2 regions of the Kitasatospora sp. MMS16-BH015 genome follow, and region 2 is predicted to be linked to the other one. Evidence: riboswitches for the same ligand, from Rfam matches in the RefSeq annotation. Region 2 holds a riboswitch; the other holds the start of a gene.
The links. A riboswitch is a leader RNA that binds a small molecule or an ion and turns the genes downstream of it on or off. The one in region 2 is predicted to bind glycine.

Region 1: linked by a shared signal. The riboswitch ahead of gcvT (glycine cleavage system aminomethyltransferase GcvT) and the one ahead of gcvP (aminomethyl-transferring glycine dehydrogenase) in region 2 are both predicted to bind glycine.

The regions. Positions count from the first base shown of each region.
Region 1 is NZ_CP025394.1:5,878,339-5,888,274, reverse strand. Features, by position in the region: gene CFP65_RS25450 (ABC transporter ATP-binding protein) at 1-282, opposite strand, end outside; gene CFP65_RS25445 (ABC transporter permease) at 279-1,277, opposite strand; gene CFP65_RS25440 (ABC transporter substrate-binding protein) at 1,398-3,164, opposite strand; gene CFP65_RS25435 (ABC transporter permease) at 3,276-4,268, opposite strand; gene CFP65_RS25430 (enhanced serine sensitivity protein SseB C-terminal domain-containing protein) at 4,871-5,578, opposite strand; gene CFP65_RS25425 (enhanced serine sensitivity protein SseB) at 5,647-6,420, opposite strand; glycine riboswitch at 6,610-6,711, shown strand; gene gcvT (glycine cleavage system aminomethyltransferase GcvT) at 6,917-8,038, shown strand; gene gcvH (glycine cleavage system protein GcvH) at 8,120-8,497, shown strand; gene glyA (serine hydroxymethyltransferase) at 8,574-9,839, shown strand.
Region 2 is NZ_CP025394.1:7,951,485-7,961,420, reverse strand. Features, by position in the region: gene CFP65_RS34210 (hypothetical protein) at 1-274, shown strand, start outside; gene CFP65_RS34205 (DUF5999 family protein) at 528-722, shown strand; gene gcvP (aminomethyl-transferring glycine dehydrogenase) at 855-3,740, opposite strand; glycine riboswitch at 3,977-4,083, opposite strand; gene CFP65_RS34195 (PRC and DUF2382 domain-containing protein) at 4,309-5,358, shown strand; gene CFP65_RS34190 (MFS transporter) at 5,550-7,019, shown strand; gene CFP65_RS34185 (serine hydrolase) at 7,206-8,537, opposite strand; gene CFP65_RS34180 (DNA polymerase IV) at 8,635-9,936, opposite strand, start outside.

The DNA of each region.
Region 1 (9,936 bases), 2.1 Mb from region 2:
GCCGTCCAGCCAGACCTCGCCGGAGATCTGCGGGGCGCCGCGCTTGGTGCCGCGCCGGTGCAGACCCATGATCGAGAGCGAGGTGACCGACTTGCCGGAGCCGGACTCGCCGACGATGCCGAGGGTCTTGCCCTTCTCCAGGTCGAAGGTCAGGCCGTCGACGGACTTGACCAGGCCGTCGTCGGTGGGGAAGTGCACCCGCAGGTCGCGGACGGAGAGGAAGCTGCCCGGGCCGTCGGCCTTGACGCCGGCCGGGGCTGCGGTCTTGTCGGTCTTGCTCATGCCAGCCTCACCCGAGGATCGACAACGGCGTACAACACGTCAACCACGAGGTTCGCCAGGATGATGAAGAAGCCGGCGAAGAGGGTCACGCCCATGATCACCGGGAGGTCGCTGGAGCTGATCGCCGCGACCGCCTCGTAGCCGAGGCCACGGAAGTTGAAGGTCTTCTCGGTGAGCACCGCGCCGCCGATCAGGCCGCCGAGGTCCATGCCGAACACGGTGAGGATCGGGGTGAGCGTGGAGCGCATGGCGTGCTTGCCGATGACCGTCCGCTCGCCGAGGCCCTTGGCCCGGGCGGTGCGGATGTAGTCCTCGCCGAGGACGTCCAGCAGCGTGGCGCGGGTGAGCCGGGCGTACGTCGCCGAGAAGAGGAAGGCCAGGGTGATCCAGGGGAGCACCAGGTTCTGGAACCACATCACGGGGTCGTCGCTGAAGTTCACGTAGCTGTTCGGGAACCAGCCGAGCTGGTGCACGAACACGGCCAGCACGACCAGGCCGGTGAAGTAGATCGGGAGCGAGACGCCGGCCAGGGCGGTGGTCATGGTGGCGCGGTCCCAGATGGTGCGCCGCTTGAGGGCGGAGACCACACCGGTGCCGACGCCGAGGACCAGCCAGAGCACCGAGGCGCCGGCGGCGAGCGAGGCGGTGACGCCCAGACGGTCCAGGAGGACCGGCCAGACCTCCTGCTCGGTCTTGAAGGAGTAACCGAAGCACGGGGCGGAGCAGTGGGTGATGTCCACACCGGTGCTGTAGTCACGCCCGACGAACAGGCCCTTGAGGAAGAGCAGGTACTGCTCGACGATCGACTTGTCCAAGCCCATCTTGTGCCGGATGCCCTCGATGGCCTCGGGGCTGGAGATCTTGCCCACGTAGAGCATGGCCGGGTCGGTTCCGGTGAGCTTCGGCACCATGAAGAAGATGCCGAAGGTGACCACGGAGACCACCAGCAGCATGGTGACGACGTTGACAAGCCGTCGGATGAAATACAGGAGCATTGCGGTCGGCGCCGCCGGGCGCCGACCGGTCCTCCTGTGGGAGTTCCGGCCGGCCCCGGCGGACGCCCTCACCTGCCCTTCGGACTAGCTGAGCGAAACTACGGGAGCGGGCGGTGGGACTTACTTGCCGTCGGAGACGCCGAGGGCCTGGAAGTCCACCTCGCCGAAGGCGTCGGTGATGTAGACGTTGGTCAGGCGCGGGTTGCGGTAGTTGAGCGCCTTGTCGGCCACGATCGGCAGCCAGACCGCCATGTCGGTGACCTTGTGGTTGATCTGCTTGTAGATGTCCGCGGCCTTGGCCGGGTCCGTCTCGGCCGCGGCCTTGTCGAACAGGTCGTTGATGGCCGGGTCGTTGGTCTCGGGGTAGTTGCTGTTGCCGTTCTGGACGATGAAGCGACCGTCCATCAGCGGCTGCATGTAACCGCCGCCGTTCGGGTAGTCGGCGCCCCAGCCGGCGACCATCAGGCCGTAGTTCTTGCTGTGCACGACGGAGGGCGCGCCGATGACCGAGGCGAGCAGCTTGCCGTCGTACTGGTCGACGGTGACGTCCACGTTGATCGCCTTGAGGGCGGTCTGGAGGGCAACCGCGGAGTTGACCTCCTTGGCCTTGTTGCTGCGGACGGCGATGGTGGTCTTGAAGCCGTCGGGCTTGCCACAGGCGGCGAGCTCCTGCTTGGCCTTGGCCACGTCCGGCTTGCCCTTGGTCAGGCCGAACGGGTCGTACTCGTCCGAGCCGAGGATGTTCGGGGGCAGCATCGAGCCGTAGAGCGAACCGGCGCTGGAGCCACCGCGCGAGGTCTGCAGCGCGGTGGTGTCGGCCGCGTACAGCACCGCGTTGCGGCAGTGGATGTTGTCGAACGGCGCGACCTTCGGGGAGATCGCGACGAAGCGGATGAAGCCGGTGTACGGGTTGTCCGCGTTGGCCTTGAGCTTCGGGTCCTGGAGCACCTTGACCTGGGCGGCCTGCGAGAGGCCGGTCTGCGCCCAGTCGAGGTCGGCGGTGCCGTCCAGCTGGCGCTGGTCCATGTCGTCCGCGTTGGTGGTGACGGTCAGCTTGACGACGTCCGGCAGGGCCTTGCGGATCTTGTCGGTCGCCTGGTCCCAGTTGGGGTTGCGGACGAGCTCGTAGTACTTGCCCGACTGCACGGTCTTGAACATGTACGGGCCGGAGGAGACCGGGTGGTCACCGTACTTGGAGCCGGTGTCCAGCTTCGCCGGGACGGGCGAGGCGCTGCCCATGGCGAGGTAGTACGGGAAGGAGGAGTCCGGCGCCTTCAGGGTGAAGACGATGGTGGTGTCGTCCGGGGTCTGGACGGACTTCAGGCCCATCTTGTCCGGGGTCGGGTCGGTGTAGGGGCCCTTGTAGCCCTGACCCTGGTCCAGCGCGTTGATGACGTAGGTCGGACCGCCGGAGACGACGTCCTGGGCGAAGACGCGCTCGATGCCGTACTTGACGTCCTTCGAGGTGATCGGCGAGCCGTCCTCGAACTTCAGGCCGCTCTGCAGCTTGAAGGTGTAGGTCTTGCCGTCGGCGGAGACGGTCGGCTGGGCGGCGGCCAGGTCGGGGACGATCTTCAGGCCGTCCTTGCCGGGCTTCGAGTCGTAGGCCAGCAGGGTGCGGGCGTAGAAGCGCTCGTAGTTCCAGACCGAGGCGTAGTAGGCGCGACCCGGGTCGAGCGAGTCGACGTCGGTGCTCGTCCAGAGGTTGAGCGTGCCGCCCTTCTTGTCGGAGGGGTTCAGCACCTTGTCCACGGCGGCGTTGAAGCCGCCGGCGTTGGCGCTCGGCGTGCCGCTTGCGCCGCCGCCCTTGGAGCCGCCACAGGCCGAGGTGGTGATAGCCAGCGTCGCCACCAGGGCGGCGGCCGCGAGCGTCCGGTTACGCATCATGGGTACTGATTCCTCCTGGAGATGTGCGGGCCTGAGCGGTCCGCCGGGGGTGGGTGAAACCCCCGAGAACAGTGGGATCGGCTGGGCCGATCGTGGGGCTGTGGTGCGGGCTCAGTTGCCCTTGGGGTCGAGCGCGTCGCGCAGGCCGTCGCCGAAGAGGTTGAAGGCGAGGACGGTGATGAAGATCGCCAGACCCGGGACGACCATGTAGGTCGGGTCGGACTGGTAGATCGCGATGGCGTCGTTGAGCATCTGACCCCAGGAGGGGGTCGGCGGCTTGACACCGGCACCGAGGAAGCTGAGGGCCGCCTCGCTGAGGATGTTGGTCGGGATGATCAGGGTCATGTAGACCAAGATCGGCGCGACCAGGTTCGGGAGCAGCTCCTTGATCAGGATGTGCACGCTGCCAGCGCCGAGGCTACGGGCGGCGTCGATGTACTCGCGCTCGCGCAGCGACATCACCTGGCCGCGGACGATGCGGCCGATGTACGGCCAGCCGAAGAAGCCGATGACGACGACCAGGATGACCATGCGCAGGAAGGACCCGCTCAGGCCGATCAGGTCGTTGGGCATCACCGAGATCAGCGCGATGGAGAACAGCAGCTGCGGGAAGGCCAGCAGCACGTCCATGACCCGGCTGATGGCGGCGTCGATCCAGCCGCCGAAGAAGCCGGCCGCCATGCCGAGCAGCACACCGATCACGGTGGAGAAGGCGGCGGCGGAGAAGGCCACGCCGAGCGAGACCCGGGCGCCGTAGACGATCCGGCTGAAGACGTCGCGGCCGAAGGTCGGGTCGACGCCGAGCCAGAAGTCGCCGCTGATGCCACCGTAGGCACCCTTGGGCAGACCGAGGTCCGGGTTGATCTGGTCCGGGTGCGGCTGGTCGACCGGGTGGCCGAAGAGCGAGATGATCACCGGGGCGAAGATCGCCACCAGGATCAGCAGGATCACCACGGCGCCGCCCCCGAGGGCGACCTTGTCCCGCTTCAGGCGGGCCCAGGCGATCTTGCCGGGCGAGCGGCCCTCGATCTTCTTCGGCGCGGCGGAGGCGGCCTCAGGCCCGGCCTCGGCGGCGGAGCCGGTGGTCTCGGTGGGTGTGGTCATGAGTCAGTTCGTTCCCCTCGCCGACGGTGGCCGGCCCACGGTGTCCTGGACGTGCGCGGAGGGCCGGGCCCGGTCCGGGCCCGGAGCCGAGGACGGTCCGGTTGTTCGCGACTGTGCGGTGCGGTGCGTCGGTGCGGTGGTGCCGTTCGCCGTGTGGCTGCGGCGGTGCAGATCGTTGTCAGGGGTACCCGCAGCGCCGCCGCGCCTTGTGGGGGGACGCGTCGGTCAGCGGGGGTGGTGCGGCGGAGAAGTTTCGGTACGGCCGGAAACAGCCGTGCCAAAGGTGGTGCATGGTGTTGCACTTGCAGGGTGCGGCAGGACGCCCGAGCTGCCGCCACGCGGAGGTGCACATCGCGCGGCTTCGGTCGTCCAGGCTGCGCGTCGGCCTTCGTGGGGCTGGTCCCGCGCACTGCACTGCGCAGACTCTCCGTCATCGGAGCAGCGTTCCGCCAGCCCTGGCTGCCGAAGGATGCCCAACTGTGATCTGTCGGCATGCACAGGTGATCTTGTCGCATAACGCTCTTCACACGGTTGTGACACTCGTGTCAAGAAGCCCACGATCGACCTGATCCGGTCTCAACCGGATGGCACACGAAGGGAGTTCAGCGACCTGCGGGAAGCTGCCCGTAGGGCGCCTCCCGGTCGAAGAACGGGCGGGCGCAGGCCCGCATCCAGAGCGCCACCGGGTCGAGGTCGTCGGCCAGCAGCACGGTCGAGACCGCCAGCCCCTCCGGAGCGTGCCCGAGCGCCCGGTGCACCAGTGCCCGGACGGCCTCCACGGCCGGGGGCGAGCTGTCGTAGAGGTCCAGCCCGATGGCCAGGTACGGTTCGCCCACGACCGGCTGGACCCAGGCCGCGCGCAGCGCGCGGACCGGCCGCAGCTCGGCCGCCTGCTGCGCCAGCACGGCGTAGAACCGGGGCGCGTCCACCCGGGGTTCGCTGAGGCGCAGCGGTCCGGCCGGCAGCCGGTCCAGCCCGCCGGCCACCCGGCGCAGGTCGGCCCACGGGATGCCCACCCCGCCGCCGGGAGCGTGCGGATTCAGCCACAGGCCCCACCGGGTGCGGTGCAGCGCGGCGGCGATCTCCACCCCGGACACCACCTCGTGGGCGCGGCTCCAGCCGGAGGCGGCCAGCTGCTCGGCGGAGGTCACGGCGGGGGCGTAGCCGTGCCCGCCGACCTCCATGTTCCCGTACTGCGCGTCGGGGCTGCCGGGGCGGCCGTGCCAGAGCAGCATCCAGACCTCGCCCTCGGCGAGGGCGCGCAGCAACTGTTCGTACGCCTCGTACCGTTCGGGCGCGACCGCCTGCATGGCGCGCTCCAGCGCACCGCCGCCCGTCGCACTCACCCTGATGCCTTTCGCTCAACGTCCACGCGGGGCTAACCGCGCGCGTAGAAGGGTCTCACCCGGGTCAGCAGCCACTCCACCACCGGGTCGGCGACGGCGTCGAGCAGCACCAGGTTGACGCCCCAGGGCGCGCCGGCGGTTCCGAGCGCCCGGCCCAGCGCGTCGTTGACCTGCGCCGGGTCGGCCATGCCGTCCAGCTGGACGCCGACGTACAGCACGGCCGGCTCGCCCTCGACGCTGGCCAGCGCCCGACGGGCGGTCAGCACCCCGGGCAGCTGCGTGAGTTCGGTGATCGTGGCGGCCAGGAAGGCGTACGGCTCCTCGTGCGGGGCCGGCTCGCGCAGCGCCACCCGGGCGCCGTCCGGCTGCTGCTGCCAGCGGTCGCCCTGCGGGCCCCGGCGCAGCTCGCCCACCCCCTCCGGCGGCACCGGGATGCCCACCGGCGCCTCGGGGTTGACCGCGATGCCGACGCCCAGCGGCAGGCCGCGGGCGAACTCCCAGGCCGGGGCGATCGCGAACGGCATGCCGGGGGCGTGCCGCAGGAAGAGCTCCTGGGAGGAGAAGACGGGGACGTACGGTGCGCCCGCCAGCTCGATGGTGGGCAGGTCGAGCGACTGGCCCTGCGGGTCGGCGCCGGCCGGCAGCGGGATCCAGACCTGGCTGCGCGCGAGCACCTCGATCACCCGGGGGGTGGCGCCGGGGTCGCCGAGCGCCGCCGTGAGCACCTGCTCCAGCTCGTTGGCCGGCCAGCCGCCGCCCTCGCCGGTCCAGCCCTGTGCCTGCGTCTCGCCCGCCGGGTGACTCATCCCACCGCCCCTCTTTCCGTAGCTCGGGCAGAGCCTATCGGCCCGGGCCCCACCCGCGCCGGTCCCGTCGCGGGGCTGTCGCGGGGCTGTGACCTGACAGCGGCGTCGGGCCCCTCTCCCCTCGCCCCCGCCGGGCATGCCATGATGGGCGCGTCCTCCCCGGGGGACGTCAACTCCATAACGGCCGCTCGAACCCGCGCGGGAGAGTCCGGAGTGCCCCCACGGCACAGCCGGCGCCGAAGGAGCAAGTCCTCCCCGGAATCTCTCAGGCCCCCCTACCGCACGGGCTAGGCACATCTGGAAAGTGGACACGGCCGCGCCGTGCGCCCACCCACGGTGCAAGCCGCCATACCTTGGTCCCGTAAGGGCAAGCGTTGGCCGGTGAAGCTCTCAGGTTGCGACGACAGATGGGGAGAAGCCGCCCCCGTATGCCCGTACGCAGGTCCACGCCCACAGCGTGGCCACCCTGAGTGCCCAGCCAAGGAGTCATGCCGTCATGTCTGCCCCCCGCCTCACCGCGCTCGACGCCCTGCACCGCTCGCTCGGTGCGACGATGACCGACTTCGCGGGCTGGGACATGCCGCTGCGCTACGGCAGCGAGCGCGAGGAGCACCTCGCCGTCCGCACCAAGGCCGGCCTCTTCGACCTCTCGCACATGGGCGAGATCACCGTGACCGGCCCGCAGGCCGGCGAGCTGCTCGACCACGCGCTGGTCGGCTTCATCTCCGCCCTCGGCGAGCTGCGCGCCCGCTACACGATGATCTGCCGCGAGGACGGCGGCATCCTGGACGACCTGATCGTCTACCGCACCGGCGCCGAGGAGTACATGGTCGTCGCCAACGCCTCCAACGCCCAGGTCGTGCTCGACGCGCTGACCGAGCGCGCAGCCGGCTTCGACGCCGTGGTCCGCGACGACCGCGACGCCTACGCGCTGCTCGCCGTCCAGGGCCCCGAGGCCAACGGCATCCTCGCCTCGCAGACCGACGCCGACCTGCCGGGCCTCAAGTACTACGCCCTGCTGCCGGCCACCGTCTCCGGCAAGGACGTCTGGCTGGCCCGCACCGGCTACACCGGTGAGGACGGCTTCGAGATCTTCTGCCGCCCCGAGGACGCCGAGCATCTGTGGCAGGCGCTGACCGAGGCGGGCACCGAGGCCGGTCTCGTCCCCTGCGGCCTCTCCTGCCGCGACACGCTCCGCCTGGAGGCGGGCATGCCGCTGTACGGGCACGAGCTGAACACCGACCTCACCCCGTTCGACGCCGGCCTGGGCCGGGTGGTCCGCTTCGACAAGACCACCAACAACGGCGAGTTCGTCGGCCGCAAGGCCCTGGAGGCGGCCGCCGCCCAGGCCGAGACCAACCCCCCGCGCAAGCTGGTCGGCCTGGTCTCCGAGGGCAAGCGCGTGCCGCGCGCCGAGTACGGCGTGGTCAGCACGGACGGCATCCCGATCGGGCGGATCACCTCCGGCGCCCCCTCCCCCACCCTGGGCAAGCCGATCGCCATCGCGTACGTGGACGCCGCCCACGCCGAGCCCGGCACCGCCGTGGCCGTGGACGTCCGTGGCAAGCACGAGCCGGTCCAGGTCGTCGCGCTCCCGTTCTACAAGCGCGCCCGCTGAAGCAGACCGCCTCCCCTTCCTGTCCGGTCCGCTCAGCGGACGGCTCCGCCCCACCCCCTTGCGATCCTGGAGAATGACGTCATGAGCAACCCCACCAACCTGCGGTACAGCAAGGAGCACGAGTGGCTGACCGCCGCCGAGGCGGGTGTGTCGACCATCGGCATCACCAAGCACGCGGCCGACGCCCTCGGCGACATCGTCTACGTCCAGCTCCCGGCCGTCGGTGACGAGGTCACCGCCGGTGAGACCTGTGGCGAGCTGGAGTCCACCAAGTCCGTCAGCGACCTGTTCTCGCCGGTCTCCGGCAAGGTCGTCGAGATCAACGACTCCGTCGTGGACGACCCGGCCTCCGTCAACGGCGACCCGTTCGGCGATGCCTGGCTGTTCAAGGTCGAGGTGACGGCGGAGCAGGACGAGCTGCTCGACGCCGCCGGGTACGACGCCTTCATCGGCGCCTGACCCTCCCGCTCGACGGGGCGGCCGCAGCGCGGCGGCCGCCCCGCTCCCCACGGTCCACACGACGGGAAGACCCACCATGACGGTTCTCAACCAGTCCCTGCACGCGCTCGACCCCGAGATCGCCGCCGCGGTCGACGCCGAGCTGCACCGCCAGCAGAACACCCTCGAGATGATCGCCTCCGAGAACTTCGCCCCCGTGGCGGTCATGGAGGCCCAGGGCTCGGTGCTGACCAACAAGTACGCCGAGGGCTACCCCGGCCGTCGCTACTACGGCGGCTGCGAGCACGTCGACGTGGCCGAGCAGATCGCGATCGACCGGGTCAAGGAGCTGTTCGGGGCCGAGTACGCCAACGTCCAGCCGCACTCCGGCGCCTCCGCCAACCAGGCCGCCCTGTTCGCCATCGCCCAGCCCGGTGACACCATCCTGGGCCTGGACCTGGCGCACGGCGGCCACCTGACCCACGGCATGCGGCTGAACTTCTCCGGCAAGCAGTTCAACGTGGTCGCGTACCACGTGGACGAGGCCGGCCTGGTCGACATGGCCGAGGTCGAGCGCCTCGCCAAGGAGCACCGCCCCAAGGTCATCATCGCGGGCTGGTCCGCCTACCCGCGCCAGCTGGACTTCGCCGAGTTCCGCCGGATCGCCGACGAGGTCGAGGCGTACCTCTGGGTCGACATGGCGCACTTCGCCGGCCTGGTCGCCGCCGGTCTGCACCCGAACCCGGTCGAGTACGCGGACGTGGTCACCTCCACCACGCACAAGACCCTGGGCGGCCCGCGCGGCGGCATCATCCTGGCCAAGCAGGAGTTCGCCAAGAAGCTCAACTCCTCGGTCTTCCCCGGCTTCCAGGGCGGCCCGCTGGAGCACGTGATCGCGGCCAAGGCCGTCTCCTTCAAGGTCGCCGCCTCGGAGGACTTCAAGGACCGCCAGCAGCGCACCCTGGAGGGCGCGAAGGCGCTCGCCGCCCGCCTGCTCCAGGACGACGCCAAGGCGGCCGGGGTCTCCGTGCTCTCCGGCGGCACCGACGTGCACCTGGTGCTCGTGGACCTGCGCAACAGCGAGCTGGACGGCCAGCAGGCCGAGGACCGCCTGCACGAGGTCGGCATCACGGTCAACCGCAACGCCGTCCCGAACGACCCGCGCCCGCCGATGGTCACCTCCGGTCTGCGGATCGGCACCCCGGCCCTGGCCACCCGCGGCTTCCAGGCCGAGGACTTCCGCGAGGTCGCCGACGTCATCGCCGAGGCCCTGCTGCCCGGCTTCGACGCGGCCAAGGCCGAGTCGCTGAAGGCCCGCGTCACCGCGCTGGCCACCAAGCACCCGCTGTACCCCAACCTGTAATCCGGCAGGTGGCCGGAGTCACGCTCCCGGCCACCTCCGATTTCCGGGGCACCGCGCACACTGGAAGGTAGTGCGCGCGGTGCCCCGTCCTGTGCCA
Region 2 (9,936 bases):
GGACTCCACCGTCCGCGCGCTGCGCCAGGCCTGGCAGCTGGCCCAGGCCTCCCGCTCGCGCCACCTGCCCCGGCTGCTCTCCATGCCGGGCCACTACGCGACGGCCCTCTGGCTGCACCACCCCCAGCCCGGCCCGGCCACCGACCTGCTCATCCCGCTGGCCCCGGCCCCGCTGGGCGTCACCGCCCACCGGGTCTACCCGGCCGCCGAGCTGCTCGCCCTCCTCGAGCGCGCCACCGCCCCGGCCCCGCTCGCCCTCGGCGTGCCCTCCTAGCCGCCGCGCTGCCCGGACGGGTCAGCCCGCCTGACTCGTCCGGGTCATGCGAGGAATGACCCTTCCGGCACCCACCCGATCGCACGGCCGCCCGAACGGGTGGTCCGTGCGATCAGTTGTGTCGCAAATCACCAAATCGCTGCGCGGCGCGTCCGGGAGGCAGAGACTGGGAGACGCGGGGGAGCAACAGGCCCTACCCGCCATGGTGCCGGCCCAAACCAGAGCCGGTGAGAGCGAAGCGAGGGTACGAGCTATGTGCCAGCACCGTCCGGAGTGTCCGTCGGCCGAGTCGAACGACCGTGAGGCGGCCGTGCCCGTGGCACGCCACCCCGAGCAGGGCTGGAGCCTGCTCTGCAACGGTGTGCTGCTCTTCGACGACACCGGTGAACTCCTGCCCGACGGCCGGGTCATCGCCCCGCGCCGCCAGCCCGCCCTCGCGGCCGGCTGACGCTCGAGGCAGTCGGCTTCACGCCCCGAGCCCGGAGCGAGCGAGCCCCGAACGAGGAGAAGGCCCCGGAGGTGATCACCTCCGGGGCCTTCCGCGTACTACCGGGCGCTAGCGGGTACTACCGCGCCTCGCTCAGACGCCGTACTCGTCCAGCGGCGGGCAGGAGCAGACCAGGTTGCGGTCGCCGTACGCGCCATCGATCCGGCTCACCGGCGGCCAGTACTTGTCGGCCGGGTTCACGCCGGCCGGGAAGACGGCCTCTTGGCGCGAGTAGCCGTGCGCCCACTCGCCGGCCAGGGTGGCGGCGGTGTGCGGGGCGTTGCGCAGCGGGTTGTCCTCGGCGGCCCACTCGCCCGAGCCGACCTTCTCGATCTCGCCGCGGATCTCGATCATCGCGTCGCAGAAGCGGTCGATCTCGTGCAGGTCCTCGGACTCGGTCGGCTCGATCATCAGGGTGCCGGCCACCGGGAAGGACATGGTCGGCGCGTGGAAGCCGTAGTCGATCAGGCGCTTGGCGATGTCGTCCACCGTCACGCCGGTCTCCTTGGAGAGCGGGCGCAGGTCGATGATGCACTCGTGCGCCACCAGGCCGCCGGGGCCGGTGTAGAGCACCGGGAAGTGCGGGGCCAGGCGCTTGGCGATGTAGTTGGCGTTCAGCACGGCGACCTGGGTCGCGTGCTTGAGGCCCTCGCCGCCCATCAGGCGCACGTACGACCAGGAGATCGGCAGGATCGCGGCGGAGCCCCAGGGGGCGGCCGAGATCGGGCCGACACCGGTGGCCGGGCCGGCCTCCGGCTGCAGCGGGTGGTTGGGCAGGTACGGGGCGAGGTGCTCGCGCACCGCGACCGGGCCGACGCCCGGGCCGCCGCCGCCGTGCGGGATGCAGAAGGTCTTGTGCAGGTTCAGGTGCGAGACGTCCGCGCCGAACTTGCCCGGCTTGGCGAGGCCGACCAGGGCGTTCAGGTTGGCGCCGTCCACGTACACCTGGCCGCCGGCCTCGTGCACCAGGGCGCAGATGTTGGTGATCTCGGTCTCGTACACGCCGTGGGTGGACGGGTAGGTGACCATCAGCACCGAGAGCTGGTCGCGGTGCTGCTCGATCTTGGCCTTGAGGTCCTCGACGTCCACGTCGCCGTCGGTCAGGGTCTTGACCACGACCACGCGCATGCCGGCCATCACGGCGGAGGCGGCGTTGGTGCCGTGCGCCGAGGAGGGGATCAGGCAGACGTCGCGCTGGGTGTCACCGTTGGCGTGGTGGTAGGCGCGGACGGCCAGCAGGCCGGCCAGCTCGCCCTGGGAGCCGGCGTTCGGCTGGATCGAGACGGCGTCGTAGCCGGTGACCTCGACGAGCTGCTGCTCCAGGCCGCGGATCAGGGAGAGGAAACCTTCCGCCTGGTCGATCGGCGCGAAGGGGTGCAGCTGGGCGAACTCGGGCCAGGTGACCGGCTCCATCTCGGTGGTCGCGTTGAGCTTCATGGTGCAGGAGCCCAGCGGGATCATGCCGCGGTCCAGCGCGTAGTCCCGGTCCGACAGACGGCGCAGGTAGCGCAGCATGGCGGTCTCGGAGCGGTGGCTGTGGAAGACCGGGTGGGTCAGGTACTCGTCCTGGCGCAGCAGCGCGGCGGGCAGCGCGTCGGCGGTCTCGGCGACCTCCGGGGCGGCCACGCCGAAGGCGGCCCAGACGGCGGCCAGGTGCTCGCGGGTGGTGGTCTCGTCGCAGGAGACGGAGATCAGGTCGGCGCCGTCCTGGTAGACGTTGACGCCGTTGGCACGGGCGGCGGCGGCGACCTCGGCGGCCTTGCCGGGCACCCGCGCGGTGACGGTGTCGAAGAACTCGCCGCTGGTCAGCTCGACGCCGCCGGCGCGCAGGCCCTCGGCCAGCGCGGCCGCGTAGCGGTGGGTGCGGCGGGCGATGTCGGCCAGGCCGTCGGGGCCGTGGTAGACGGCGTACATCGAGGCCATCACGGCCAGCAGCACCTGAGCGGTACAGATGTTGGAGGTGGCCTTCTCGCGGCGGATGTGCTGCTCGCGGGTCTGCAGGGCCAGGCGGTAGGCGCGGTTGCCGTCGGCGTCCACGGAGACGCCGACCAGGCGGCCGGGCAGGTTGCGGGCGTACTCGGCGCGGACGGCCAGGTAGCCGGCGTGCGGGCCGCCGAAGCCCATCGGCACGCCGAAGCGCTGCGAGGTGCCGCAGGCGATGTCGGCGCCGAGCGAGCCGGGCGACTTGAGCAGGGTGAGCGCCAGCAGGTCGGCGGCCACCGCGACGACCGCGCCGAGGCCGTGGGCCTGCTCGATCACCGGGGCGAGGTCGCGGACGGCGCCGGAGGCGCCCGGGTACTGGAGCAGCACGCCGAAGACGCCGCGCTCGGCGATCTCGGCCGGGATGCCCGCGGAGAGGTCGGCCACGACCACCTCGACACCGGTGGGCACCGCGCGGGTGTTGATCACCGCGACGGTCTGCGGCAGGGTGTCGGCGTCGACCAGGAAGACCCCGCCCTTGACCTTGGTCACCCGGCGGGCAAGCGCCATCGCCTCGGCGGCGGCGGTGCCCTCGTCGAGCAGCGAGGAGCCGGAGGTGGCCAGGCCGGTCAGGTCGGCGACCAGGGTCTGGAAGTTGAGCAGCGCCTCCAGGCGGCCCTGGGAGATCTCCGGCTGGTACGGGGTGTAGGCGGTGTACCAGGCCGGGTTCTCCAGCACGTTGCGCAGGATCACCGGCGGGGTGAAGGTGCCGTAGTAGCCCAGGCCGATCATCGGCTGGAGCACGGTGTTGCGGGAGGCGAGCTCGCGCAGCTCGGCGAGGACCTGGGCCTCGCTCCGGCCGGCGGGCAGGTCGAGCGCGGTGAGGCTGCGGATGGCCTCGGGGACGGCGGCGTCGGCGAGCTCGTCGAGCGAGCCGTAACCGACGAACGCCAGCATCTTCTCCTGCGCGGCGGCGTCGGGGCCGATGTGGCGGGACTCGAAGGGGCTGGCCTGCTCGAGCTCGGTGAGCGTCGCTGCGGTGGTCGGCTGGGCGTTCATGGGGGGCGGGGCCTCCTGGTCACGGACCGGCGGGGGTGCGCACACCTGAGGGCCCATTGCCGCTGTGGGGCAGCGACGGCTCTCCGGGTACGACCCGACAGGCCTCCCCCTCTGTCATCGGTACCTGAGAGCTTCGCCCGCACGCGGCGCCGGAGCGCCCCGTCGGCTTGCACCGTCGGTGAGGGTAGTGGCGTCGGCTCCCTGGCCGTCGACACTGCCCTGCTTTCCAGAGTGACCTATCCCACACGGTACGGATGCCTGAGAGATTCCGGGGAGGGTTTGCTCCTTCGGCGCCTCGATCTCCGCAGTTCACGGGGTTCGGGGACTCTCCCGAGCGGGCTCGGCGGTCGCGCCCAGGGTACCAGCGCGACACGCCGCGATCACCGGCCCCGTCAGGTCTGCGGAGGGCTTTCGCCACTGTCCCCGGACGGCCCAACCCTTGCCCGGACGGCGGTATCCGGGTCGCTGCCACCCGTTTGATGGCTTTTCGTATGAGATGGCAGTCGGACAGCTCCGCCGGCCGCCCTCCGAGTGAGTTTCGCCAGGAGCACCCGTACTGGAGGACAACGTGCAGACCGATATCGATCCGCGCGACCTGATCGGACACAAGGCGGTCGACCGGAACGGTGACAAGATCGGCACGGTCGACGAGGTCTATCTCGACGACGCGACCGGCGAGCCCGAGTGGGCCGCGGTCCGGACCGGGATCTTCGGCCGGGACGCCTTCGTCCCGTTGACCACCAGTGAGTTCTCCGGCGAGGAGCTGAAGGTCCCGTACGACAAGGCCCTGATCAAGGAGTCGCCCGACTTCGGCGTGGGCCAGCACCTCTCCCCGGCCCAGGAGCTCCAGCTCTACCGCTACTACGGGCTGGAGACCACCGGCACCCCCGCCGCTCCCCCCGCCGCGAACGGCACCCCGGCCGCCGACCACGACTTCGGCACCGTCAGGACCGCCGCCGCCGCTGCGGCCACCACCCAGGCCCCGGCTCCCGCCGCCGCCCCGACTCCCCCGCCCCCTACTCCTTCACCCGCTCCGTTGATGCCCGAGGCGACCCCCATGGCGTTCACCACCCCCGTCCGCGACCACGACAAGACCGCCCCCGCCGCCCCGATGCGGCCGGTCAACTCCACCGCCTCCCCCACCCTCGAACGCCCGGCGGCCCCCGCGCCCTCGGCGGCGACCAGCGCCCCGAGCGGCCCGGTGGAGATCACCTGCCGCGAGGAGCGGCTCGACATCACCACCGAGTGGCAGGTCACCTACACCGCCCGGCTGCGCAAGTACGTCACCAGCGAGACCGTCGAGCGGCACGTGCCCGTGGTCCGCGAGCGCGTCCGGGTCGAGCGGGTGCCGGTCAGCGACGGCGAGCGCGACGCGCTCACCCAGGAGGAGATCGCCGAGGCGGTCGAGGAGGTGACCCTTCAGGAGGAGCGGCCGGTGGTGCACAAGTACCTGGTGCCGATCGAGCGGGTGCGCCTGGTGGTCGAGCGCTACACCGACGACCACGTGGTCCGCGAGGAGCTCCGCCGCGAGCAGGTGGAGATCCAGGACGACCCGGGCGCCGACTTCGGCCAGCTGGCCGACTCCCCGCCGCCGACCGACCCCGGCCACCTGGGCTGATCCACCCCACGGGCCCCGGCCCCGCTTCGGCGGGGCCGGGGCCCGTGACGTGTCCTCAGCGGTGCGCCTCGAAGGTTCACCGGTCGATATTTGACACACTGAACTATCGGGGTGCATGGTTACTTCAGTTCATTCACCATTGCCCGTCTGAATCGACCACCGACGGCGGGCTCGAACCGGAGGAAACCACCGTGAGTGAGGCACCACAGCCCACCGCCGCGGCCGCCAAGCCGAGCAGCACCCGCGTGCTCCCGGCCCTGATCCTGGCCATGCTGGCGTTCAGCGTGGTGCAGACCGCGGTCGTCCCGATCCTGCCCTCGCTGGCCAAGGAGCTGAACGTCACCGGCTCCAACATCACCTGGCTGATGACGGCCAACCTGCTCTCCGCCGCCGTGCTGACCCCGCTGCTCGGCCGCTTCGGCGACCTGCGCGGCCGCAAGCCGATGCTGCTGATCTCGCTGGCCGGCCTGGTCGCGGGCTCCGCCCTCGCGGTCGGCACCCACTCCTTCACCTGGCTGGTCGTCGCCCGCGTCCTGCAGGGCGCCGGCGGTGGCGTGCTGCCGCTGGCCATCAGCATCGTCCGCGACGAGCTGCCCCGCGAGAAGGTCACCGGCGGCGTCGCCGCCATCTCCGCCTCGATGGGCGTCGGCTCCGGCCTCGGCCTGGTCGCCACCGGTCTGCTGCTCGAGCACTGGAGCTACAAGTCCATCTTCTGGATGGGCCTGATCTTCGGCCTGGTCGCGGTGGCCCTGGTCGCCCTGCGCGTCCCGAAGGACCCGGTCGTCGACAAGGACGGCGGCGCCGACCCGCTCGGCGCGATCACCCTGGCCGGCTGGCTCTCCGCGCTGCTGATCGCCGTCAGCCAGGGCAACGAGTGGGGCTGGACGGCCACCAAGACCCTCGGCCTGTTCGCCGTCGCGGCCGTCGTCGCGCTGGTCTGGATCATCATCGAGGTCAAGGTCAAGCACCCGCTGGTCGACATGAAGATGATGGCCCGCCCGGCCGTCGCCTTCACCAACATCTCCGGCCTGCTGATCGGCTTCGGGATGTACGGCTCCTTCATGGTCATCAGCAACTTCGCCCAGACCCCGCAGAAGTTCACCCACTACGGCTTCACCGCCACCGTGCTGCACGCCGGCGTCATGCTGCTGCCCTCCGCCGTCGGCTCGATGCTCGCCGCCCCGGTCGGTGCCCTGCTGATCGGCCGCCGCGGCCCGCGTCTGCCGCTGGTGCTCGGCGGCGCGCTCGGCGCGGTCTCGATGGCCTACCTGGCCCTGCGCCACAGCGCCGAGGGCGACATCTACCTCGCCTCCGCGGTGTTCGGTCTCGGCGTCGGCCTGGCCTACGCGGCCATGCCCGCCTACATCAACGGCGCCGTCCCGGCCGAGCAGTCCGGCATCGCCAACGGCATGAACGCCGTGCTGCGCACCGTCGGTGGCGCCATCGGCACCGCCGTGATGGCCGCCATCCTCACCGGTGACACCATCAAGGGCCTGCCGATCCCGCTGCCCACCCTGGACGCCTACAAGAGCGCGTTCTGGACGGCGGGCGTCATGTGCCTGATCGCCGGCCTGGTCCCCTTCGCCATCCGCCGCATCAAGCCCGCCCTCCCCACCCCGGCCCCGGCCAGCACCCCGGAGCCCACCAAGGCCGGCGTCTGACGAGACGCCCACCCCGCGCGCCAAGGGACAGGGCGCGCGGGCACCGGGACCCAGCGGTCGACGAGGGCATCGCGACCAGCCCCGGGCCCGGCCCCGAAGGCCCCGCACCCACACACGGGTGCGGGGCCTTCGGGCATCCCCGCCGCGAACGGGCGGTCGCCCGCCCGGCGTGCGGCAGGCGGCCGGCTACTCCCCCACCCGGGCGTACTCCAGCACCGTGCCGCCCTGCTCCAGCCGCACCCCGCCGCGCTCGTCCAGCCGGACCGCCAGGGCCAGCTCCTCCGCCACCAACTCCTGCTCGGAGAGCGCGAAGCACCGCAGCGGCTCCTGCCCCGCGACCAGCAGCACCGGCCCGCCCGCCGCCGCCACGATCTCCACCGCCCGGCCGTCCCGCGCGCGGTAGCGGCCCGCGAACGCCTCCGCCGCCCGGGCCGGGGTGTACACCCGGCCGAAGTCGAGGTCCGACCAGCCGTGGGCCGCCGCGACGGCCCGCAGCACCCGCCCCACCACGGCCTGCCCGGCATCGCCGTTGGTCATCACCACCGCGCCCCGGCCACCCGTCACGCTGCCGAGGAACTGGCAGCGGTATCCCTCGTTGGCCCCCGTGTGCCCGAACCAGGCCGGCTCCCCGTCCACCATCCGCAGGTACGGCCCGAGCCCCACGTGGTCCAGCCCGCCGACCACCCCGCCGCCCGGGCCGAGCGCCACCTGCGGCCGCAGCATCTCCCGGGCGAGCTCGGGCCCCAGCAGGCCCCGCCCCGCCCAGGCCACCTGCACCCCCCGCACGTACCGCAGCAGGTCCCCGGGCGTGGTCCACAGCCCGGCCGCGCACTGCTCGGGGTAGGTGTGCCAGCCGCCGGCCACCGGCACCGCCCCCGCCCGGTGCCCGTGCGCGGCGACCGGCCGGTACGGCTTCGCCAGCGGCTGCCCGAAGGTGCTGCCCACCATCCGCAACGGGCCCAGCACCAGCTCGTCCAGCAGCTCCGTCACCCCGCGGCCGGTCACCGACTCCAGCAGCAGCTGGAGCACCGTGGTGCCCCCGCCCGAGTACCGGAAGCCCAGCCCCGGCACGCCCTCCGCCCGCACCCCGGCCGAGTTCGCCGCCCCACTGCCCGTCAGCACCTCCACCAGCGAGAGCACCACCGCCCCCGCCGGGTACCCACCGAATCCCCCCGGACTCAACCCCCCGGTGTGGCTAAGCAGCTGACGCAGCGTCACCCTGGGTCGCCAGCCCCCGTTCGCGGGCAGCCGCCACCCCACCAAGCGCCCGTCCACCTCGCCGTCGAGCTCCAACAGGCCCCGCTCGACCAGCCGCAGCACCCCCAGCACCGAGACGGGTTTGCTCACCGAGCACGCCTGGAACAGCGTCTCCCCGGTGACCGCCCCACCGCCGACCGAGCGGACCCCGAACCCCCGCCGCTCGACGACCTCCCCGCCCTCCAGCACGGCCACCGAACACCCCGGCACCCCGTACTCCCGCAGCAACTCCGCCACGTCGATCCCACAGAACGCGTCCACGCCCGTACCCCGAATCCCCCGTACTCCAACGGATCCGAACGTAGCCGACCAACCGCCCCGGGCGCTCCCGAATACTCCCCCGGCCGGCCCCCTCCCCCTACTCCTCCGTCAGCCGCCGCAGCGGCTGCGGCTCCGCCGGGCTCAGCTCAGGATCCTCGATCGAGAAGGTCCGCACCCGCCCGGGCAGGCTGTCCGGCGTCTCGAACCGCACGGTCACCCGCCCGACCCCGCTGCCCTGCACCCACCCCGGCCCGTACGCGGCGTGCGCCACGTCCTGCCCGGGGTACCACTGCCGCACGGCCCCCTCCGGCGCCCCGCCCACGCTCCGCTCGGCCGCCCCCACCCCGGACCGCAGCGCCGTCTCCTCCTCCTCGACCGGAAGCTGCTCCGCCACCGCCTCGGAAGCCTCGGCCTCGGCCTCGGCCTCAGCCGCGGCCGCCTGCGCGAACAGGTCCTCCTGGGTGAAATCCGCCAGCTGCGAGACCCCGACGCCCAGCAGCCGCACCCCACCGGCCGTGTTGACCTGGAGCGCCAGCCGCCGCGCCGTCTCGCCGATCACCGCCGCGTCGTCCGTGGGGCCCTTCAGCGTCTCCGACCTGGTCAGCGTCGAGAAGTCGAAGCGCCGCACCTTGAGCACCACCGTCCGCCCCGACCGCCCGGTCGCGTGCAGCCGGGCCACGCACCGCGCCGTCAGCACGTCGATCTCGTGCAGGATCCGGTCCCGGTCCAGCAGGTCGACGGCGAAGGTGTCCTCCACCGAGACCGACTTGGCGTCCCGGTCGGCCACCACCGGCCGCGAATCCAGGCCCAGGGCCATCTGGTGGACGCCGACCCCGTGCGCCCTGCCCAGCAGCTGGACCAACTCCGTCTCGCCGGCCTCGGCCAAGTCCTCGACCGTCATGAAGCCTGAGCGCCGCAGCACCTGCTCCGTCGCGGGCCCGATCCCGGGCAGCGCCCGGACCGACATCGGGCCGAGCACCGATCGCTCCGAACCGACCCCGATCATCACCAGGCCGTCGGGCTTGGCCTGCTCGGAGGCGATCTTGGCCATCAGCTTCGACCCGGCCAGGCCGACCGACCCGGTCAGGTTGGTGACCCGGCGGATGTCGGCCCGCAGGTCCTCCCCGATGGCCGTCACCAGCTCGGCGCCCTCGGCCGGCGGCACGGCGGCCAGCGCCGGGCCGTACGGGCCGGCCTGCAGGTCGACGAAGGCCTCGTCCAGGCTGAGCGGCTCGACCAGCGGCGAGAGCTGCCGCAGCAGGGCCATCACCTGCTCGCTGACCGCCCGGTACGCGCTGAACCGGCCGGAGAGGAAGGCCGCGTTCGGCGCCAGCCGACGGGCCTGGGCCATCGGCATCGCCGAGTGCACGCCGAACTTGCGCGCCTCGTAGCTCGCGGT